Regions from separate parts of the Comamonas sp. GW821-FHT11H03 genome, predicted to be linked through region 1. Evidence: riboswitches for the same ligand, from Rfam matches in the RefSeq annotation. Region 1 holds a riboswitch; each other region holds the start of a gene.

Region 1 (7,612 bases):
AGCCGCGCCCAGGTGGCGGGGCGCTGGTCAGCATCGAAGAAGGAGCGCAGCGCCTGCCTGCACCCGGGCAGCAAAGCGGCCAGCTTTTCGCCATTGCTGGCATGGGCGGACTGCTGGTCGGCGGCGGTGGGCGGCAGCTCGGTCACATCGCGCTCGAAGGTCGATCCCATGATCCACAGGTGCGTGCCGGCCTGATCGGCCGAGGGGAAGTCCGGCACCAGATTGCCATGACCGTTGACGGGGAAGGGCGGCATGGCCGCCAGCGTCCCGGCATCGTGCTCGGCCATGCTGACCTGGCCGCGTATGGATTGCAGCTCCCATTGCCCTGCGGCCAGGCCGCTGGCTTGCAACAAGGGCTTGGTGTCCGGGCCAAGGGCCAGCACCAGCATGGGGGCTTCGGCCAGGGTCTGGCCCTGCGCATCCAGCACTTGCCAGATATTGCCGACTTCATCGCGCACCAGACGCGAAGCTCGGGCATGGCCCTGCCAATGAATCCCGGGGGCTTGCAGCAGCGCGCGCACCAGTTGTGCAGGGCGTACCCAGCCAGCCTGCTCATGCCAGACGGCGTGGCTGTCAGCAGGCAGCTTTGCCGCTGCCAGCTGAGTCGGCAGCGCAGGCGCACTCCAGTGCTGGCCCCAGGGGTGGGTCTCGCTGCCGGGTTGCAGCCATGACCTGGGCAGATGGGAGGGCTCGTTCAGGTCATGCTCCAGCACGCCGCCATGGGCCCAATCCTGGGCCGGATGCAACTTTTGTGCTTGGCTCAGTTGCTGCAGATTCTGTAGCGTTGTGCGTACGCCGCTTCTGGACAAGCGCGATAGAACACTGTCATCAGGCGAAATATGCGGGCAAAACAAGCCGGCTGGCAGGCCTGATGCTCCTGCCGCGGGCTCGGCTGCCGCATCCAGCACCGTCACTTCCCAGCCGCGTCTGGCCAGACTGGCGGCAGTGGCGGCACCAGCCAGGCCCGCACCCAGCACCAGGCAGCGGCCGGCATGGCCCACGGGCGCAGGCAGGCCGTCCGGGCGATGGCGCGGCTCCCATGACGGGTTGTAGGCTGCATGCAGGTTATGGCGCTTGGGCGGCACGCCAGCGTGCTTCTTGACTTCGAAACCCTGCGCCTTGAGCGCCTGGCGCACATGGCCGGCCACGCACCAGGTGGCAAGCTGCGTGCCGCGGCGGCAATGGCGGGCAATGTTCTTCATGGCATCTTCATCCCACATCTCGGGGTTGAGCTGGGGAGAGAAGCCATCCAGATACACGCTGTCCGCCGTCATCTGCTGCTTGCGCAGCATGGTCCTGGCATCGCCTATATGGAGCGTCAGCAGCACCTGGCCGTCGTCAAACGACAGGCGATGCACGCCGGGCAGCAGTCCCCACCATTGCTCGGCCAGTTGTTCGCCAAGCGGTCGCAGCTCCTCATCGGCTGGCAAAAACGCGAGCAGATCCTCGCGCGAGACAGGGTAGGCCTCCACCGAGACAAAATGCAGAATGCGCGGACGTTTGTGGTCGGCTTTCCATGCCGCCCAGGTGACCAGGAAATTCAGGCCGAAGCCAAAGCCGGTTTCCAGAATGCGCCACTGCGCTGCATCGGCCCAGGCAGCTGGAAGATCGCAGCCACCGAGAAAAACCTGGCGAGCCTGGTCGAGGCCGCCGAACTCGCTGTGATAGCGATCGCCGAATCTGGAGCTATAGGGGGTGCCATCCGGCATCCATGTGATCGGTTCAGACATGGAAAGTGAAACTACATGGGTAATGCATGGCGCAGTCTAGTTCAGAGCAGCCAAGCAAGGGCCGCCCCGCAGCGATGGCTGCGTCCCCCTCCTGCGTAGCAAGAGAGGGGGAAGGCGCGCAGCGCCACAGGGGCGTCTCGATCACTCCCAGCGCTGCTGGTACGAAAAAACCGGCAGGCGCCATTTAAAACGAATGGCGGCCAGACGGAAGGCCAGACCGCCGGCAAAACACACGATGGTGCTGATATTGGGGCTGACATCCAGGTAGCGCAGGCCCAGGAACATCAGGCATACGCACAGCGACACGCTGGCATACAGCTCGCGGCGGAACACCACGGGAACCTGGTTGCAGAGCACATCACGCAAGATGCCGCCGCTGATGCCGGTAATCATGCCGGCCATGATGATGACGATGGTGGGGTAGCCCAGCTCCAGCGCGGTATTGCAGCCGATCAGCGAAAAGGCGATCAGCCCCATGGCATCCAGCAGCAAAAACACCTGCTTGAGTCGGTGCATATGGCGTGCAATCACGGTGGTCAGCAGACCGAAGCTGATGACCAGATACACATATTCAGGGTGCTGGGTCCAGCCGATGGGGTAGTGGCCCAGCACCATGTCGCGGATGGTGCCGCCGCCCAGGGCGGTGACGAAAGCGATGACGACGACGCCAAAGATATCCATATTGCGCCGGCCTGCGGCGAGTGCGCCGGACATGGCTTCGGCGGTAATGGCCACCAGATAGATGACCAGCATGACGGTGAAGTTGGAGGCCTGGAACGAGTCCAGCAAAGAGACGGAAGGAAGCATGAAGGCACTTGAAAATAGACCAGCCACTCACATCGGCGGGAGTGTCCGGCTTGCCTCTCCCGCTGTCCTTTTACCTGAGAGTTGCGCACGAACACCTTCGTGGTGCGCATGCTTGCCCCTTCGGTGAGCCCTGCAGACTTGTGGTTGCGGGCTGCTCTCCAGTTGGCGATATCCGGGTCCTGTCAGACCCACCTGCGGTACTTGTTGCCTGAGCGATTATGGGAGTTTGCGCCTTCGGCGGGAACCCTTGAAAGGCTCCGCTCTCCCGCGGGATGGGCGCGATTTTAGCCAGTTTTAGCGACTTTATTCGGGTTAATACCTGTGTGGGTGTGGTTCTGCGGCTGCCGACTCAGGGCGCCAAAGGCCGCCCCTAGCGGCTCTGCTCCCTTACCCCGACACCTGTATACATACAAGCGGCTCTAAGTATGGGACAAGTATCAGCCTGGGCTTGGCCGCAATGGCGATAGGAGCCTGCCTGTCACTACTATGCGAGGCGTTGGCCCCCATCGAATATTGACGTAGTCAAAGCTCAACGCATACGCAGCAGAAGGTCATCCTTAACTATGAACTGGTGCCATAGAGCGGCGGCTGCATGAAGACCCACGGCAGCGAATACCAAGTTCGCTCCTGCCTCGTGAATCTCCTTGATGCTGCGGCCCAGTGGCACATCGACAGTCAACGGCAATGTCCAAGAGGCCCCGAAAAAAGCAATGGGCTTACCAGACCAAGCCAAGGCCAATACGCCCAGCACCGGCATACCCAGCATCAACAGGTACAGCAACCAGTGCATAGCGTGAGCAGAAATCTCCATCCAACGAGGACCTGGGGGCAGCGGCGGCACTTGGACGCTGGCGCGCACCACAAGGCGGATTGTCATGAGCAGCAATACGGCGAGGCCAAAGCTCTCATGCCATAGAGTCATCTGCGCACGATCAGCTGACCCCTTTGGGAAAAAGCCCTTGAGCTCGATGGCAGCGACTGCGAGCGCTGCTGCGACGAAAACCAGCCAGTGCAACAGCACCAGCGAGCGAGGATATGAGTCTGAACGGGTCATTGTTGATTCCTTATCTTTCGGCGAAGAACGTGGTGATATCCGTCATTCATCACGTTGCGTCGAATTGGTTTGATTCAGATTGCAGGGCAGAAAACGTCGAGGGTAGATCCAGGCTGCATTAATCATCAAAATCCCACATCTCATGCAAGTCCAGCCGCAGACGACTGTCGCTTTCCAGCGTGTCGATGTGTGACATGCGCTCAGCCAGCACTGCCTCAGCGAGCACCCGGCGTGCCGCCAGCAGATCGGCTAATCCAGATTCACCGGCACGATAGGCTCGCATTGCTCTGTCGGTCGCACTGCGCTGAAGCGTCACTGTTTGAGCCTGTGCCGTGGCTGCCGCACGCTTTCCTTTCAACTGACTCCAGAGCACATCGAACTCGGCGCGCAGTCGCCTCTCCACCGCCAAACGGCGTGACAGTGCCGCGTCGGCATCAGCCAGCGCAGCCGCTGCCTGCGATTGTCGATGTACCGAACCTATTGGCAAACTGATGCTGATGCCTGCAATACGTTCGGAGCCACCACGCTCGCTAGTCGCAAACACTCCGACTGTGGGATCGGGGCGGCGCTCGAGATCCGTGCGGTGGGCCTGGTGCAGCGCCAAGGCCTCCTCGGACTGTGCCAGTAGATACTCATGGCTGTGCTCTATGTAGCGCAAACGCAGCTGAGTCTCTGATCCGCTCGGGGGTGTGGGCAAGGTGGCCGCATCAGTGGAAGTGCCGGCCATGGGACACAGATCGGGAAACCGCGCACAGAGATCGGCCCTTGCCGAGGTCTGTGCAGCCTCCGCCCCTGCCAGTGCTGCTTGCATGCGGGCCTGCTCGGCGGCGGCCAACTCGGCTTCAAGTCTGGCCGCGTCGCCAACACGCAGGCGACGCTCGGTGATGTGGGCCAATTCCGCAGCGGCATCGGCATTGCCCTGCGCCGCCTGGCGGGCCTGACCAGCGCGTAGAGCCGCGAACCATAAAGCCAGCAACTGACGTGCCGTTTCGTGCCGGGCGTCTTGCGCTGCCAAACGGCCTGTGGCTCTAGTTGCCTCGGCTAGCTCTGCATCAACTGCGGCCTTTCCCCAAAGTCGCAGTGGTCGCTCTATCGCGATCTGGCCTTCAGTAAAGCGCTGACCGGAGCCATCATGGGTCCAACGGCGCTGACCACTAGCTCTGACTACCGTTTCATGAGTGCCAACGCGCAGACCGTCGGCTCGAGCCTGAGCGCCCCTTCGTGCTGCGTCGGCCGCTTGCACGGTAGGCGACTGTTCTACTGCCATGCGCACTGCCGCCTCCGAAGGCAGGTAGCTCTGAGCCTGGGCTGCACTCGTAAAAAGTAGCACTGCGACGCAGGCATGAAGCAGACGATTTTTCATCGGCAAACTCAGAAAATACGATTTGGAGTTACCCAGGGCGCTATTGCAAAAAGCGTTTGCAGCTTTCATTTTTGTACTCCCTTAGCACTGCGTGCTACGCCAAAGCGCTCAAACAGCAGTGGCAACAACAGCGAGGTCAGAGCCGTGGAACTAATCAATCCCCCTGCCACGACGACGGCCAACGGACGCTGAATTTCCGAGCCAGGGCCAGTAGCCAGCAGCAGCGGCACCATGCCCAGGGCCGTGATGCAGGCCGTCATAAGCACAGGCCTGAGGCGGTCGCGCACGCCTTGGCGTACAGCCTGGGTCAGCTCCATCCCTGACGCCAGCAGTGCGTTGAAGTGCGAAACCAGCACCACGCCGTTGAGCACGGCAATGCCCAGCAGTGCAATAAAGCCCACAGAGGCGGGCACCGACAGGTATTCGCCACTGATGCGCAATGCGGCCATGCCTCCCACTAGTGCGAACGGAATGTTGGCAATGACCAGCAAGGCCTGTCGCATTGAGCGGAAGGTGAGAACCAGCAACACGAAGATCGCCGAGAGCGCCACAGGCACGACCAACGCAAGGCGGGCGGCCGCGCGCTGCTGGTTTTCGAACTGGCCCCCCCAGACAATGCGCAGATCCTTGAGGGCGGGGTCGGCAGTCACAGATGCCTGGGCCTCGTTGACGAAGCTTGCGAGATCGCGTCCTTCGACATTGACCTGAACCACGGCGAAGCGTGCTCCGTCCTCATGGTCGATACGTACCGGTCCGTCCTGAGGGGAAAGTGTCGCTAGCGAAGTGAGTGGCCAGGTGGTCCCGTCGGGGGCGGTCACAAGAAGGCTTGCCAGGCCTTCGGGTGAGTGCCGCAGCGCCGTTCCACCACGAAGCAGTAGCGGCGTACGTACCATGCCTTCGGGCACGATGCCTATACGATCGCCCTCAATCAATGCGCGTAACTGGGCCTGCAAGGCATCACCAGAAAAGCCGGATTGACCAAGTGCAGCACGATTGAGAACGACTTGCAGGTATTGCACTCCGCTGTTGCTGGGTGCAATGACTTCGGCGGCACCGGAGACGGTGCGCATGCGTGCAGCAATCGCCTGGGCTGCAGCATCGATCTTGGCTAAGTCGGAGCCGAAGATTTTGATGGCCACGTCGCCTCGCGAGCCCGTCAGCATCTCGGACACGCGCATCTCGATGGGTTGCGTAAAGCCGTAGATCAGGCCCGGAAAGCCTTCCATCACGCGGCGGATGGCATCTGCAATATCTTCCTTGCTGCCACGCCATTGAGCACGTGGCTTGAGCACAAGAAAGGTGTCGGTCTCGTTGAGGCCCATTGGATCCAGCCCTAGGTCGTCTGAGCCCGTGCGGGCTACGATGGAGCGGATTTCTGGAACTTCTTTAAGCAGCGCTTGCTGCACGCGCTGGTCCATATCCAAAGAAGCGGGTAACGATATCGACGGAGCCTTCTGCAACTGAACGATAAGATCGCCTTCGTCCATGGTCGGCATAAAGGTCTTGCCGACGGACAGATACAGGGCCGCCGCACCAGCGAGTGTTGCCACGGCGATGCCGAATACTGCGCGTCGGTGCGCGAGACTCCAGGCCTGCATCCAGGCAAAGCTGCCCGCCAGTTTTCGCATCAGCCAGGGCGCATCACTGGCATGCGAGCGCAACAGTAGTGAAGCCAGTGCTGGAACAACAGTAAATGCGATGAGTACAGACGCGCCAAGGGCCAGAACGATGGTCAGGGCGACTGGAGCGAACAGCTTGCCTTCCAGGCCTTGCAGCGTCAGCAGCGGCAGGAACACAATGGCGATGATGGAAACGCCTGCCAGCATGGGGGCAGACACTGCCGATACGGCATCCCGGATCAGGCCGAAACGGTCCACGGACCCTGCCGAAGACGCATCTTCTTGACTGTGAGCCAGTGCTGTCTCGATGTTCTCCACCACCACCACCGAGGCATCCACCAACATGCCCAAAGCGATGGCCAGACCCCCCAGGCTCATCAGATTGGCCGTCAGGCCCACGTAGCGCATGAGTAGGAATGTGACCAGCATGGACAGAGGGAGTGTGGCCGCCACTACCAATGCAGCGCGCACGCCGCCAAGGAACAGATAAAGGATGACGACTACGAGCACGCTGGCTTCGACCAATGCGCGCACCACAGTGCCGGCAGCACGCGAAACTAGTTCGCCTCGGTTATAGAACACCTGGATGCTCATCCCTTTGGGCAGGCGCGGTTCCAGTTCGTCCAGTCTGGCCTGCACTGCATCGACCAGACTGCGAGCATCCACGCCGCGCAGTCCCAGAACCAGTCCTTGGACGGCTTCCCCATGTCCGTCGCGACTCACAGCGCCATTGCGAGTGGCCTCGCCCAGGCGTACCGTCGCCACATCACCTACCGTGGCTGCAACCTGTCCGTTTCTGGCCGGAACGATCACGACGGCCCGCAAATCGTCGAGCCCGCGCACGCCACCTTCCACGCGCACCACCCAATGCTCCTCACCTCGGTCCAGTCGGCCTGCTCCATCGTTGCGATTGTTGGCTTCGAGTGCCTGACGCAACTGGTCCAAGGTCACGCCACGCGCACGCAGCCTCGCAGGGTCGGGAATCACCTCGTAGCCCCGTACCACGCCGCCCAAGGCACTCACGTCGGCAACGCCGGCG
Region 2 (7,612 bases), on a different contig from region 1:
CCAGCACATCATCGCGGGCGACAAGCTGCCTGCGCTGACCCAGCTGTCCGATCTGCCCGCCCCGGCCGCGCCCACCCAGCCCGCTGCCCAGCCTGTGCAATAAGACGCGGAATCAGCCATGACTTCCACGACCTCTGCCAATCCTGCGCCAGGCGGACCTGCGCCAGGCGATTCACCGCCAGCCCCGGCGGCCCGCCCCATGCCGCCTGCCATCGCCCCGCTCAAGGGCGCGCAGCTCGCCCTGGGCACGCTGGCGCTATCGCTGGCCACCTTCATGAACGTGCTGGACTCCTCCATCGCCAACGTGGCCATTCCGGCCATCTCCGGCGATGTAGGCGTCAGCCCCAGCCAGGGCACCTGGGTCATCACCAGCTTTGGTGTGGCCAATGCCATCTCCGTGCCGCTGACGGGCTGGCTCACCCAGCGCTTCGGCGCCGTGCGCCTGTTCACCATGAGCGTGCTGCTGTTCGTGCTGACCTCCTGGCTCTGCGGCTTCGCCTCCTCGCTGGAGATGCTGGTGCTGTTCCGTGTGCTGCAAGGCGCCGTGGCCGGCCCCATGATTCCGCTGTCGCAGACCCTGCTGCTGTCCAGCTATCCGCCCGCCAAGGCCGGTGTGGCGCTATCGCTGTGGGGCGTGACCACGCTGGTCGCGCCCGTGGTGGGGCCACTGCTGGGCGGCTGGATCACGGACAATATTTCCTGGCCCTGGATCTTCTACATCAATGTGCCCGTGGGCCTGCTCTCGGCCCTCATGACATGGAGCATCTACCGCAACCGCGAAACGCCCACGCGCAAACTGCCTATCGACACCGTGGGCCTGTCTCTGCTCGTGCTCTGGGTGGCGGCGCTGCAGCTGATGCTGGACAAGGGCAAGGAGCTGGACTGGTTTGCCTCCAATGAAATCATCGCCTTTGCGGTGATTGCCGTGGTGGCCTTTGCCGTCTTCGTGGTCTGGGAGTTGACCGACGCCCATCCCGTCGTCGATCTGCGCCTGTTCAAGCGGCGCAACTTCGCGGCTGGCTCGATCGCGCTGTCCATCGCCTATGGCCTGTTCTTCGGCAATGTGGTGCTGCTGCCGCTGTGGCTGCAGCAATGGATGGGCTACACCTCCACCTCGGCCGGCCTGGCCCTGGCGCCGGTGGGCCTGCTGGCCATCCTGCTCACGCCCATGGTGGGCCGCAAGGTCGGCGTCTGGGACCCGCGCAAGATGGCAACCATTGCCTTCATCGTGTTTGCCATGGTGCTGTGGATGCGCTCGCAGTTCACCGTGGAGACCGACTTCGCCCACATCCTGATTCCCACGCTGATTCAGGGCGGTGCCATGGCTTTTTTCTTCATTCCGCTGACCACCATCACGCTGAGCGGGCTGACGCCAGACCGCATTCCTGCCGCCGCAGGCCTGTCCAACTTCGTGCGGATCACGGCGGGCGCCATGGGCACCTCGATTGCCACCACGCTCTGGGAAAGCCGGGCTTCCATGCACCACGCCCATCTGACCGAGCTGCTGGTGCAGGGCCAGGGCACGTTTGCGAGCACGGTGAAAAATCTGCAGGCAGCAGGCATGAGCGCCGAGCAGGCCTATGCCCAGATCAACCGGCTGATCGATCAGCAGGCCTTCACGCGGGCCGCCGACGACATCTTTCTGGCATCGTCCTTTCTTTTCCTGAGCCTGATCGTGCTGATCTGGTTCACCAAGCGCCCGGCCTCTCCCGCAGGAGCCGCCGACGCGGCCGCCGGCGCACACTGATTGACGTCAGACCAAATTGGCTGAAAACGCTTGACTCACAAGCGTTTTCAGCTATTTTTTTGATAGCTCCTAAACGCTGTCAGCCTGCTTGTCCAGGCGCCGCAAAAACACCTGCAACTCCTTGACGACCTGGGCATCGCCCTTGGCCTGGGCGCAGCTCAGCCCTTGCTGCCAGGCGGCTCGCGCCGCCTGCGCATCGCCCAGCGCCAGCTCTACCTTGCCCAGTTGCTTCCAGGCGACGGAGTATTCGGCATCCAGTGCCGTGGCCTTGCTCAGATGCTCGCGCGCCACGGCCATCTGCTCATCGTCGGCATAGGCCTTGCCCAGGGTATAGCGCAGCAGCGCACCGTCCTTGCCGGCCGCCAGCATGCTCTCCAGATTGTGAACCATGGGATTCATGTGCATTTGCTCCTCAGGCAGCGAGTGTCGCATTCGCCCCATCGGATCAGGGCAATGGCCGCCCCGGCGATACGGCCTCTCGCAAGCCGGCTCTTGCAGCGCGGCAAACCGTCCCAAACTGCGGCAATTGTCTTACTAAGGCGTCCGATCTTGTTTCGCAAACCAAGCCTCAACACCCCCATCGCCGACTACGAGGACTCGCCTCAATACACGGGCGGGCGCTTTCGCAACACGCATCCACGTCCGGCCGACGGCCCCAAGCCCGATGCAGGGACGCTATGGAAGTTCTTCTTCAACAAGCCGGCCGATTCCGAGCCGGGCAAGGCGCTGCCCGTGCTGCCGCTGAGCACGGCCGAGCTGAGCCTCGCGCCCGAGCGCAGCCTGTATCGCCTGGGCCATTCGACCTTGCTGATGAAGTTGCGCGGCGGCTGGTGGCTGACGGACCCCGTATTTTCCGAGCGTGCCTCGCCGCTATCGTTTGCCGGCCCCAAGCGCTTTCATGCCCCGCCGATTACCCTGAACGAGTTGCCAGCCTTGCGCGGCGTGCTGCTGTCGCATGACCACTACGACCACCTGGACCGCGCCACCATTCGCGTGCTCGCGCCCAAGGTGGGAGTTTTCCTGTGCCCCCTGGGAGTGGGTGACAGACTGGCAGCCTGGGGCGTGCCGGCCGACAAGATCGTGCAGCACGACTGGTGGCAGGGCAGCGAGGTCGACGGCCTGCGCTTCACGGCCACGCCCGCCCAGCATTTCTCGGGACGCAGCCTGCGCGACGGCAACCGCACCCTATGGGCTTCCTGGACCATAGAAGAGCTCCAGGCCGACAGGCCGCTGCGCGTCTTCTTCAGCGGCGATGGCGGCTACTTCGACGGTTTTGCCGAAATCGGCAGGCGCTTCGGCCCCTTCGATGTCACATTGATGGAGACCGGCGCCTACGACGCCCACTGGCCCTATGTCCATATGCATCCGGCCCAGACCGTGCAGGCCCACCGGGATCTCGGCGGCCAATGGCTGCTGCCCATACACAACGGCACTTTCAACCTCGCCATGCATGCCTGGTGGGACCCGTTCGAGCAGATTCTGAAACTGGGCAGACAGCACGGTATCGAGGTCGCCACGCCCATGATGGGCGAGCGCCTGGACCTGGGCGCTCCGCATGCGGGCTCGGCCTGGTGGCGCGCCTGCGCCGAGGCCGACAACAAGGAGCTGGACCTGCGCCCGGTGCAACCCTGAACGCGCTGCCGACATGGCCGACAATGCGGTCATGGACTCTACGCGCACCCCACACCTTGTCGCCGCTTCTTTGCTCAGCTTGCTGCTCGGTGCCTGCTCCAGCCTTCCTGATGACAGCCAGCCCAAGCCGCTTGCGAGCGCCGACACACCGCAGACGGTTTCCCCAAAGCCAGAGCTGACACCTGCCCCGGCGGCATCTCCAAAGCGTCCACAGAGCACGGAGTGGCCTGCCTGGATCCATGCAGATTGCACGCCCCCCGCCCAGCTCGATCAGCAACCCCGGCCACGCCGCCACACCACGCCTTTCATCAGCGCCCACTGGTTTCCAAACGGGCTGGAAACCACGGTGGTCTTTCGCCTGGAGGTCACGGCTCAGGGTCAACTCGGCCGTGTGGCCTATCAGCCCGCCGATACCGATCCCCGCATCGTGAAGTCCATCATGCGCTCGCTCGAACGCTGGAAGTTCAAGCCCGGCATGCGCCAGGGCCAGCCCGTGACAGCCTGCTTCGAGCAGCCCTACCAACTGGTGTTTCCGCGCCAAGCGGTCGACGCCCCTCGCACGCCCACCATGAACACGGACCCGCAGTGAGAGCGCAAGCTCAGTGACGACGATCTGTGCTCGAAAACCCCAAAATCCACTCATTGCGGTGGTGCAGGCACCCTGCCCACCGCTAGAATTGCCAACGTCAGGAGAGAGTGCCTGCAGCTTGAAGCTGCCTCGCACCGCCGAAGGCGCAGACCCCCTACCCGGTGTCAAAACGCTCAGGCAAAAGGACTGACAAGCGCTGCAAGGTGTGCAAACCTGCAGCGTCCCTTGCTGGAGAGAGATGCAGGCCGTCATTTCGTATGTGCGCCGACATCCACCGAAGGAGCAAACCGCCCGCGAAAGCAAAGGCGGTGAATCTCTCAGGTAAAGCGGACAGCAGGGCAAGCCCGCCAAGCATGGCCCAGTCATGCATGGCCACTCATTGGGTTTTGACCACCGGAGCGCTTGCCTGTGACTGCTGCCGCCACCTCTTCCGATCTGCGTTCCACGCCGCTGCTTGCCCTGCACCAGCAACTGGGCGCCCGCATGGTGCCGTTTGCCGGCTACTCAATGCCCGTGCAATACCCTCAAGGCCTGATGGCCGAGCATCTGCACACGCGCAGGGCCGCCGGCCTGTTCGATGTCTCGCACATGGGCCAGTTGCTGTTGCGCGGCCCCGATGCCGCTGCCGCCCTCGAATCGCTGATGCCCGTCGATGTCATGGACCTGGGCCTGCACAAGCAGCGCTACGGGCTGCTGCTCAATGAACAAGGCGGAATTCTCGACGACCTGATGTTCGTCAATCGCGGCGATGATCTGTTCCTCATCGTCAACGGTGCCTGCAAAGAGGCCGATATCGTTCATATCCAGAGCAGCATCGGCAGCCGCTGCGAGGTCGTCCCACTGCCCGACCGCGCCCTGCTGGCCCTGCAAGGCCCGCAAGCCGCTGCGGCACTCTCGCGCCTGATTCCCGGTGTTGCGCAACTGGTCTTCATGACCGGCAATCACTTCGACTGGCAGGGCCATGCGCTCTACATCACGCGCAGCGGCTATACGGGCGAGGACGGTTTTGAAATCTCCCTGCCCGGCGAAGCAGCCGAAGCCTTTGCCCAAGCTCTGCTGGCACAGCCCGAGGTGGCCCCCATCGGCCTGGGCGCGCGCAACTCGCTGCGCCTTGAAGCCGGACTTTGCCTGTACGGCAACGACATAGACACCAGCACCACCCCGGTGGAAGCCGCGCTGAACTGGGCCATGCAGAAGGTGCGCCGCACCGGCGGCGAGCGCGAGGGCGGTTTTCCCGGCGCGGCCATCGTGCTGGAGCAATTGCAGAACCCGCAATCGCTGCGCCGCAAGCGCGTGGGCTTGATCGCGCTGGAGCGCATTCCCGTGCGCGAGCCCGCCGTGCTGGAAAACATGGACGGACAGCATATCGGCCACATCACCAGCGGCCTGCTCAGCCCCACGCTCAACCAGCCTGTGGCGCTGGCCTATGTCGAGCCCGACTATGCCGCCATCGGTACGGAATTCTTCGCCATGGTGCGCGGCAAGCCCGTCCCCATGAAGGTGGTCGCCACGCCCTTCGTTCCCACCCGCTACTACCGCGGCTAGGTCTCTACAGCCGTGCATGAGACGGGCCAGTTTGCCAAACAGCGGCCAGAACACCGCTAAAGTGCGAGCTGGACCTTTCTCAAACAACACCCGATTCCCCTGAATCCCCCATCTGGAGCTTTCCATGAGCATCAAGTATTCCAAAGAACACGAGTGGATCAACGCCGCTGACACCAATGCCGCCATCGTCGGCATCACCGTACACGCACAGGATGCGCTGGGCGATGTGGTGTTTGTGGACCTGCCTGCCGTGGGATCCTCCTTCAAGGCCGGCGATGTGGCTGGCGTGGTCGAATCCGTCAAGGCTGCTGCCGATGTCTACATGCCCGTGACCGGCGAGATCGTCGAAGTCAACGAAGCCCTGCGCGATGACCCGTCGCTGGCCAACAGCGACCCGCTGGCCGCAGGCTGGTTCTTCAAGGTCAAGATGAGCAATGTGGGCGAGCTCGAGGCTCTGATGGAAGAGACCGCCTACAACGATTTCGCCAAGGACCACTAAGCATATCAACGGCCCTCGCATTGCGAAGGCCGTTTTTGCATGCAGCCATGAGCACCATTCTGTATTTCGATGATCCGGACGTCGGTCTCGCCCGCGAGACCAGCCACCCGGCCTTTGCGCGCATCGCGGCCCAGGACTTCTATTACGACTGCGGTGACGACTTCAGCCCCTTCGGCAACGATGACGGCAGCGACACACTGGCCGCACTTGAAGAGTGGTATCAGGAGCAGACGGACGGCAAGCACGCCAAGACCCTGCGCTTTTTGCGTCAGCAACTGAGCGACTGGGATCTGCCCGTGCCCCAGGACATGCTGGCTCATGACGAAGCGGCCAAGGCCCAATGGCTGGCCAGCGACGACATGAACCAGAGCTATCTGCGCTCGGTCTGTCGCGCCCATGTGGCCACCGCCTTTGGTCAGCTCAAGATCACAGGCGGCATCGATGCCGATCTGCACCAGCAGGCCCTGCTTGCCCTGGCCTGCCAGCAATGGCTGAACACCGTGGCACGCAGCAAATATCCCGATTGGGAATATGCCGACCAGGAAAGCGAACGCCTGGCCCTGATGAACACCGCGCTGGAACAAGCCAGCGCTGCTTGAAGCACCGGCTGCATGCCTTCAGGCATACGGCATTCACGCATGCCTGGCATGCCAACCGTCAGTCACAGTATTTGAGAATAGGTCCCTCCCATGCTGATGTCGCCTCCCGCCCCCGTCGCTTCGCTGGAAGCGCTGGAAAACAGCCAAGAATTCATCCCCCGTCATATAGGCCCGGACGCCGATGAGCAGCAAAAAATGCTGGCTGCCATCGGCAAGCCCTCGCTGGACGCCTTGATTCGCGATGTGATGCCCGACTCCATCGCCCGCGCCAGGCCCATGGATCTTCCGCCGCCGATTACCGAAGCCGCTGCGCTGGCCGAACTCAAGGCCATCGCCAGCAAGAACCAGGTGCTGAAGAGCTTTATCGGCCAGGGCTACTACGGCACGCACACGCCGGGCGTCATCCTGCGCAACATCCTCGAAAACCCCGCCTGGTACACGGCCTACACCCCCTATCAGGCCGAGATCTCACAAGGGCGCATGGAGGCACTGGTCAACTTCCAGACCATGGTGACCGACCTGACCGGCATGCCGATTGCCAATGCCTCCATGCTGGACGAGGCCACGGCAGCCGCCGAGGCCATGACGCTGGCCAGACGCTCTGTCAAATCCAGCAGCCATCGCATCGTGCTGGCCGGCGATCTGCACCCGCAAACGATTGAAGTCATCGAGACACGCGCCCGGCCGATCGGCATCGAAGTGGTAATCGCCAACAGCCAGCAGGAGTGGGAAGCTGCGCTGGCGGGCGACCTGTTTGCAGCCGTCATCCAGTACCCGGCCTCCAGCGGCTGGATCGTGGACTGGAAGGCCGATGTGCAAGCCATTCACGCCAAGCAGGCGGCCGCCATCGTGGCCACCGACCTGCTGGCCCTGACCCTGCTGACGCCGCCCGGCGAATGGGATGCCGATATTGTCGTGGGCAACAGCCAGCGCTTTGGCATGCCCATGGGCGCAGGCGGCCCGCACGCGGCCTTCATGGCCTGCCGCGACGAATACAAGCG
Region 3 (7,612 bases), on a different contig from region 1:
AAAGCCGATGACGATGATGGCCAGCACATAGAACAGCAGAATGCGCCAGAACACTTGGCGAATCGCACGCGGCACGTTCTCGCGCGGATTCTCGGATTCGCCCGCCGCAACGCCCACCAGCTCCGTGCCCTGGAAGGAATAGGCCACGATCATGGCCACGCCCACAAAGGTCGCGAAACTGCCGACGAAAGGCGCATCGCCCGTGGTCCAGTTCTCGAAACCGGGCGCATGGCCGTTGCTGATGATGCCGAACAGAATCAGCACGCCGGTGATCAGAAAGGCCACCACGGCCAGCACCTTGATCAGCGCGAACCAGTACTCGGCCTCGGCAAAGCCGCGCGCGGAAAACGCGTTCAGCCCCACCATCAGTAGCAGGAACAGGCCGCTCCAGAGGATGCCCGGCACATTCGGAAACCAGTAGGCCATGACCAGCTGCGAGGCCACCAGATCCACCGCCACCACCACGGCCCAGCTGAACCAGAAGTTCCAGCCCAGCGCAAAGCCGAAGCCGCGATCTACATAGCGCGAGGCATAGGTAGAGAAGGAACCGGCCACAGGCATGAAGGCAGCCAGCTCGCCCAGGCTGGTCATGATGTAGTAGACCATGATGCCGATGAGCAGATAGGTGAGCACGGCACCGCCGGGGCCGATCTGGGCGATGGCCGAGCCGGAGGCCACAAACAGGCCCGTGCCGATGGCGCCGCCAATGGCGATCATGCTCAGGTGGCGCTGCTTGAGCACCCGGTGCAAGCGGGGCTGCTTATCGTCACCATCGCCAGTCGGCGCGAGCTGCTGGCTTGAGTTGGGTTGGGACATAAATGTCTTGTTGTAATGGTTTGCGCCCATCCGGACAAAACACCCAACCATCCCGCAGGCGCTGCGACTGGCAACGCAAAAAGGCGACCATGACGGTCGCGGTCAACAAGGACAAAGGAACGAAGCCATGACAGCAGAACGCCATGGCGGATAGGCCAGTTGCATTCTGAATCGGCAGCCACCCCGGTCGGGTGCTTCAATGGCAAAGCGGTGATATCGCCGGGCCCATTGACAGGCAAAGACGATATTTTGCCCAAATCCACCAACGTCCATGAGCCGCTGTGCCAATGCAGGGGCTGACTCTGGGGCTGCTCAGGCACTCTTGACAGAGCTTATAGCTATGAATTTGAAAGCATGTTGCGCATGAATATATTCACTTTCATGGTCAAACAACATTGAGTTCTACAGGGCACATGCGGTAATTGCTATCAAATATTACAGAAGCGGCATGATCGGCCATGGCTGCCCCCTGGCGCAGAAGTCGAGTAAACCCGTATATCCAGACGCCGCCATTCTTCCTACATTTGCCCACAGGCTCTCAGCCCGGTGATGCCGAGAGAGACTGCAGCGCAAACTTGGCGCATGCAGCGCCGAAGGAGCAACCGCCCCGGAAACTCTCAGGCCAAAGGATCGGCATCGCTTTCAGACACTCTGAAGAATGTCCGGACGTCATCGTCCGCCGGGCATACCGAAGGAGCAAGCGAGCAGCGCCGCAAGGCCCTGCCTCGTGAATCTCTCAGGTCCAGAACAGAGGGGGCGTCCGCTGCGCATGTTGCGCACGGGCTCCACCCTTGACGCATCTGGAATCTGAATCATGAAGACAATCGCCGTCATCGGCGGTGGCATCACGGGCGTGACCACCGCCTACGCCCTCGCACGCCGCGGATTTTCCGTCACCCTGTTCGAGAAGCAGCGCTATGCCGCCATGGAAACCTCGTTCGCCAATGGCGGCCAGCTCTCGGCCTCCAACGCCGAGGTCTGGACCCACTGGTCCACCATCGTCAAGGGCCTCAAATGGATGCTCAAGAGCGATGCTCCGCTACTGCTCAACCCCAAGCCCAGCTGGCACAAGATTTCCTGGTTCTGCCAGTTTCTCGCTGCCATCCCCCATTACGAGAAAAACACCGTGGAGACCGCCAGACTGGCGATTGCGGCACGCGAACACCTGTTTGGCTGGGCGGCCAGCGAAGGCATTGACTTCGATCTGAAGCAAAAAGGCATCTTGCATATCTACCGCGACCGAGCAGGCTTTGAACATGCGGGCAAGGTGTCCCAGTTGCTGGCCAAAGGCGGGCTGGAGCGCCGCGCCGTGACACCGCAGGAGATGCGCTCCATCGAGCCGACCCTGTCCGGAACCTTCTATGGCGGCTACTTCACCGAGAGCGACTCCACCGGCGACATCCACAAGTTCACCAGCGGCCTTGCCGCCGCCTGCGAGCGACTGGGCGTGCAATGCCGCTACGGTCAGGAGATCGTGGCGGTGGACAGCAATGGCAAGCAGGCCAGCGTAACCGTGCGCCAGGGTCTGGAAACCGAAACCTCGACCTTCGACGCCATGGTGGTCTGCGCGGGCACGGCCAGCCGCGCGCTGGCCGCTCAGCTCGGCGACAGCGTCAACATCTACCCGGTCAAGGGCTATTCCATCACGGTCAATCTGACGGATGAAGCCAGCCGAGCCGCTGCCCCCTTGGTGAGCCTGCTGGACGACGAGACCAAGCTGGTCACCAGCCGCCTGGGTGACGATCGCTTCCGCGTGGCCGGCACGGCCGAATTCAACGGCTACAACAAGGACATCCGCGCCGACCGCATCCGACCGCTCATCGAATGGGTGCAGCAATGCTTCCCGGGCGTCAGCACACGCAGCGTCGTGCCCTGGGCCGGTCTGCGTCCCATGATGCCGGACATGCTGCCGCGCGTGGGCTCTGGCAACAAGCCCTGCGTGTTCTACAACACCGGCCACGGCCATCTGGGCTGGACCTTGTCGGCCGTCACCGCCGACATGGTCGGCGATGTCGTGCTGCAGTCCATGGGCAGCGCCAGCAGGCGGTCACAGCCGGCCACGCTGACCACCGCCAGCGCCTGATAGCGGCTTCAAGGAACTGTAGCAACAAGCCAGGCACGGCATCGCGCATTCTCGCTGCAGAAAGCTATTTTTTCAGGAGCTTATTTTGCTATTCCACGTTTAATTTCAAGGACTTTTCACCTTGAAAATGAACACTGAAAAGCGCAAGCAGCTCTTGAAATCAGAGCTGCAGACAGATCAGCACCAGGCCCAGCATCATCAGCGCCATGCCCAGCTTTTCCGTCAGCGACAGCTTCTCGCTGAACACCTTGCGAGAGACGATATAGCTGAACACCACCTCCACCATGCCCAGGGTGCGCACGGCGGCAGCCCCCTGCATGGCATAGGCGGTGAACCAGGCCAGCGAGGCCGCAGCGCCCATGCTGCCGGCCAGCAGCGAGATGCGCCAGGCCTTGAAGATGGGGCGCAAGCCCTGTTCATGGGTTCTGGCGATCCAGGCGCTCATGACGACGGACTGCATGGTCTGCGCAATCAGCACGCCCCAGGCCCCCGACAACCAGGGCGAGCTCACGCCCAGTGTTGCGATCTCGACCGCGCCGCCGCGAAAGCCCACCGTGGCCAGCGCAAAACAGGCGCCGCAGATCAGCCCGTAGACCGAGGATTTGCTGGTCCAGGCCGAGAGCGTGAACAGCTGCCCGCGCGGCGGCAGCGACAGCATCAGCACGCCCACCGTGGCAAGCACCATGGCCAGCAGCGCCAGCCGGGTCGGCAGCTCATGCAGGAACATGGCGGCAAACAGGGCCACCTGCAGCACCTCGGTCTTGGACAGCGTGACCGCCACGGCAAAGTTGCGCTCCTTCATGGCCATGAGCAAGGCGACCGTGGCTGCGACCTGAAAGAGCGCACCAAGCGCAATCCAGCCCAGATACGCGACGCTGAACTTCGGCAGCACCTGGGACGGATCGCCCAGACCATACAGCGCCAACAGATAGACGGCGGCAAACGGCAGGCCATAGAGAAAGCGCACCAGCGTGGCCGGCAGGGTGCCGACCTGCGTCGTCAGCGAGCGCTGGGCCGTGTTGCGCACCGTCTGCGCCGCCGCCGCAAACAGCACCACTCCCACCCACAGATATTCCATTCCTATGCCCGGCATGAGACGCTTTCTTTTTTGTGAACGCGCCAGCATAGCGCCGGCTGCCGGGCAGTGCTGACGCGATTCGTGCAGTCCGCCCGCTCAAGCCAAGGCGACGTGAAGCACGAACGGCTTCCGTGCTGATGGCGACGTCTTTTTCCCGGCAAATAAACCCCATATCCAGGCCATTGCTGCGTCTTTAGCTACAATTTCAGCCGGGTGCCCGCCGCACGAGGTGGCGATGGCAGGTGAATGTTCATGCGCAGGTCGGGCCGCCAGCGCGTCAGTCGTCCAGGAATGCAGACGGCACCAGCAGGCATTGCCTCGGGTGCAGAACGCCTTCAGCGCACGACTTCAGACACCTACCAACTCATGGACCCACAAACACTTGTGCAGGCCCCTGCGCCTTTTGCATCCCAAAATTCGCCCCGTGTCCCCGCGCTGCAATCCGCGACCGAGCGCGTGCAGGCACAAATCTCGCACCTGCTGCATATCGAGTCCTTCGCCGGCATGGTGCTCATGCTGGCCGCTGCGGCAGCCCTGATCTGGGCCAACTCCGCTGCAGCTCCAAGCTACTTTGCACTGTGGCATGCGCCCGTCGCGCTGACGCTTGGCCCATGGAGCTTCAGCACCGATCTGCATTTCATCGTCAACGACGTTCTGATGACGGTGTTCTTTCTGGTCGTGGGCATGGAGATCCGGCGCGAGCTGCACAACGGCGCGCTGGCCAGCCTGCGCCAGGCCAGCCTGCCGCTGATCGCAGCCATCGGCGGCGTGGCCGTGCCCGCGCTCATCTACGTGGCCCTCGCGGGCAACGACAGGACACTGCTCAACGGCTGGGCAATTCCGACGGCGACCGACATCGCGTTTGCCGTGGGCGTGCTGGCCTTGCTGGGCCGCAATATCCCGGGTGCACTGCGCATCTTCCTGCTGGCCCTGGCCATCATCGACGACATAGTGGCCGTGCTCATCATCGCGTTCTTCTACTCGGGCGGCCTGCAGGCCATGGGCTTTGTAGTTGCCGCAGCTGGCGTGCTGCTGGTGCTGCTGTTCAACCGCATGGGCATTGCCGCCGCGCCCCTGTATGTGCTGCCCGGAGCCATTCTCTGGTTCGGCCTGCTCAAGACCGGCGCTCACCCCACTCTGGCAGGTGTGGTGCTGGGTCTGATGACGCCTGTGTTTGTACGCCCCACTCCCATGCCGCTGCTGATCACGGCACAGACGGCGATGCGCAAGGCTGGCGAGCAGATGCTCAGCGGCCGGCCCGATCCGCAGCACCTGCTGCAGGAGCTGCGCACCGCCCAGCTCGCACAGCGCGACCTGTTGCCGCCCGCTCTGCGCCTGCCCATGATTCTGCATCCCTGGGTGGCGTTTTGCATCATGCCCATCTTTGCGCTGGCCAATGCCGGCGTGCAATTCTCGGACATAGACCTGAGCGCGAGCGCACCGCAGACCACGGCCATGGCCGTGCTGGTGGCCCTGGTGCTGGGCAAGCCCCTGGGCGTCTTCATCTGCACCTGGCTAGCCGTCAAGAGCGGGCTGTGCAGCCTGCCCGAGGGCCTGAACTGGCGCGGTGTGCTGCTGGTGGGTCTGCTGGCCGGCATAGGCTTTACCATGTCCATCTTTGTCGGCGGCCTGGCCTTTGCCGATGCGAAGCTGCTGGGCGCGGCCAAGCTGGGCATTCTGGCAGGCTCGGCCGTCGCCGCCTTGCTGGGGCTGGGCTATGGCTTTGCCATGCGCAAGCGCCTGCAGCACGCATAAGCACTTCTCGATCGTGATGCCCAATGGGGCTAGAAACAGTCAAAGGCGTTCCTGTTTGGTGACTAGAATGCCTCCTCGCTCTGCCCCGCAATCCGCATATCTGCCTGCTCCATTGACGGCAATGACCAGTGCTCCAGAGATTCTCGATCCATGCTCAGGCGTCAATCGGCCAGGACCCGGTGTTCGCAGGTCTCGCTGTGCAGCGTCCCTGCACGCTCACGCACAGTGAACCGCTTCACCGTGCTCCTGCACCGGCTCTCAGGCAAAGGCCTCAGGGCCGCCTGAAGCGATGACGAGCTTTGCAGTTGCAGGCCGAAAACGGCACCTCCATCCCAAGAACATCAGGAAAAATGCAGAAAAACATGCTTCACCTTTACTCCGCTGCCGCACTGCTGCTAGCCAGCACCTTGGCCATGGCCCAACCCGCAGACCTGTTGCGCAAAGCACAGGCGGGGGATGCCCAGGCACAGCTTGACCTGGGCCAGATGTACGCAGATGGCCGTGAGGTGTTGCAAAGCGACGAGAAAGCCGCGCAATGGTTTGGCCTGGCAGCCGCACAAGGCAACGCCTTGAGCCAGAGCAATCTCGGCCTGATGTATGACCGTGGCCGTGGTGTGGCGCAGAACGATCAGGAGGCCGTCAAGTGGTATCGCCTCTCGGCAGCGCAGGGCGAGGCCAACGGCCAGTTCAATCTTGGCGTCATGTACGAAGACGGCCGCGGGGTGGAGCAAAGCGATCAGGAAGCCGTCAAGTGGTATCGGCTTGCCGCCGCGCAGAACCTTCTCGATGCCCAGTACAACCTGGGGCTGATGTATGTCAGCGGCCGCGGGGTGGAGCAAAGCGATCAGGAGGCCGCCAAATGGTTTGGCATCACGGCCGCCAAGGGCCACGACTCGGGCCAGGCCAACCTCGCCGTGATGTATGCCACCGGTCGCGGCGTGCCGCTCGACGAGAAGGAGGCAGCCCGACTGCTGGGCCTGGCCGCGGAGCAAGGCAATGCGACGGCCCAGGTCAACCTCGGCACGATGTTTGAGGAAGGCCGCGGCGTCAAGCGCAGCCTGTCTCAGGCCTATTTCTGGTACTCCCTGGCAGCCGCCCAGGGCCTGGAGGACACGGTGTCGCTGCGCGATGCTGCGGCCCAGAAGCTCAAGCCTGCGGAGCGCGCCGCCCTGGACAAGAAAATCGGTGCCTGGAAACCCAAGACGACAAATCGCTGAATTTGCGCATTCGAAACAGCAACCCCTTATCGACAGGCAATCCATGAAAAAGCAATTCAGCCATCTCCTTTGCGCAGCCGCCCTGCTGCTGTCCGGCCCTCTGGCCATCGCGCAATCGGCCGACCTGCTGCAAAAAGCCCAGGCGGGCGATGCCCAGGCGCAGTTCAAGCTCGCGGCCGTCTATCTCACGGGCCGCGGTGGACCCAAGAATGATGACGAAGCCGCCAAGTGGTTCATGCTGGCCGCAAAGCAGGGCCACGCCGAAAGCCAGGCCAATATGGGCCTGATGTACGGCCGCGGACGCGGCGTGCCGCAAAGCGATGAAGAGGCCGTCAAGTGGTATCGCCTGGCGGCAGAACAAGGCGATGTCGATGGCCTGTTCAACCTCGCGGTGATGTATGACGACGGACGGGGCGTGGCTGAGAACCCGGAAGAAGCCGTCAGGCTGTACCGCCTTGCCGTGGCACAAAACCATGTATCGAGCCAGAGCAATCTCGGCTATATGTACGACCATGGCCGTGGCGTGGCGCAAGACAGCAAGGAGGCCTTCAAGTGGTACATGATTGCGGCAGAACAAGGAGATGCCAATAGCCAGTTCAACGTGGGCTCCATGTATGCCTTGGGCCGCGGTGTCAGCCAAAGCTGGCCCCAGGCTTATTTCTG

What was found. Region 1 has a riboswitch for glycine ahead of AC1RTQ_RS14985 (trimeric intracellular cation channel family protein). Riboswitches for the same ligand answer to the same signal wherever they lie in the genome.
Region 2: linked by a shared signal. The riboswitch ahead of gcvT (glycine cleavage system aminomethyltransferase GcvT) and the one ahead of AC1RTQ_RS14985 (trimeric intracellular cation channel family protein) in region 1 are both predicted to bind glycine.
Region 3: linked by a shared signal. The riboswitch ahead of AC1RTQ_RS07030 (D-amino acid dehydrogenase) and the one ahead of AC1RTQ_RS14985 (trimeric intracellular cation channel family protein) in region 1 are both predicted to bind glycine.

Annotation. Positions count from the first base shown of each region.
Region 1 covers NZ_JBXARF010000006.1:146,040-153,651, reverse strand. Annotated here, with positions in the region: gene mnmC (bifunctional tRNA (5-methylaminomethyl-2-thiouridine)(34)-methyltransferase MnmC2/FAD-dependent 5-carboxymethylaminomethyl-2-thiouridine(34) oxidoreductase MnmC1) at 1-1,730, opposite strand, end outside; gene AC1RTQ_RS14985 (trimeric intracellular cation channel family protein) at 1,872-2,537, opposite strand; glycine riboswitch at 2,590-2,709, opposite strand; glycine riboswitch at 2,723-2,815, opposite strand; gene AC1RTQ_RS14980 (cytochrome b) at 3,067-3,591, opposite strand; gene AC1RTQ_RS14975 (TolC family protein) at 3,710-4,954, opposite strand; gene AC1RTQ_RS14970 (efflux RND transporter permease subunit) at 5,020-7,612, opposite strand, start outside.
Region 2 covers NZ_JBXARF010000003.1:382,298-389,909, forward strand. Annotated here, with positions in the region: gene AC1RTQ_RS10045 (HlyD family secretion protein) at 1-103, shown strand, start outside; gene AC1RTQ_RS10050 (DHA2 family efflux MFS transporter permease subunit) at 119-1,747, shown strand; gene AC1RTQ_RS10055 (hypothetical protein) at 1,817-2,146, opposite strand; gene AC1RTQ_RS10060 (MBL fold metallo-hydrolase) at 2,297-3,379, shown strand; gene AC1RTQ_RS10065 (energy transducer TonB) at 3,393-3,968, shown strand; glycine riboswitch at 4,057-4,167, shown strand; glycine riboswitch at 4,187-4,312, shown strand; gene gcvT (glycine cleavage system aminomethyltransferase GcvT) at 4,377-5,513, shown strand; gene gcvH (glycine cleavage system protein GcvH) at 5,638-6,012, shown strand; gene AC1RTQ_RS10080 (MolR family transcriptional regulator) at 6,060-6,611, shown strand; gene gcvP (aminomethyl-transferring glycine dehydrogenase) at 6,702-7,612, shown strand, end outside.
Region 3 covers NZ_JBXARF010000002.1:562,248-569,859, reverse strand. Annotated here, with positions in the region: gene AC1RTQ_RS07035 (amino acid permease) at 1-816, opposite strand, end outside; glycine riboswitch at 1,360-1,459, shown strand; gene AC1RTQ_RS07030 (D-amino acid dehydrogenase) at 1,631-2,899, shown strand; gene AC1RTQ_RS07025 (DMT family transporter) at 3,060-3,992, opposite strand; gene nhaA (Na+/H+ antiporter NhaA) at 4,344-5,732, shown strand; gene AC1RTQ_RS07015 (tetratricopeptide repeat protein) at 6,095-6,949, shown strand; gene AC1RTQ_RS07010 (tetratricopeptide repeat protein) at 6,993-7,612, shown strand, end outside.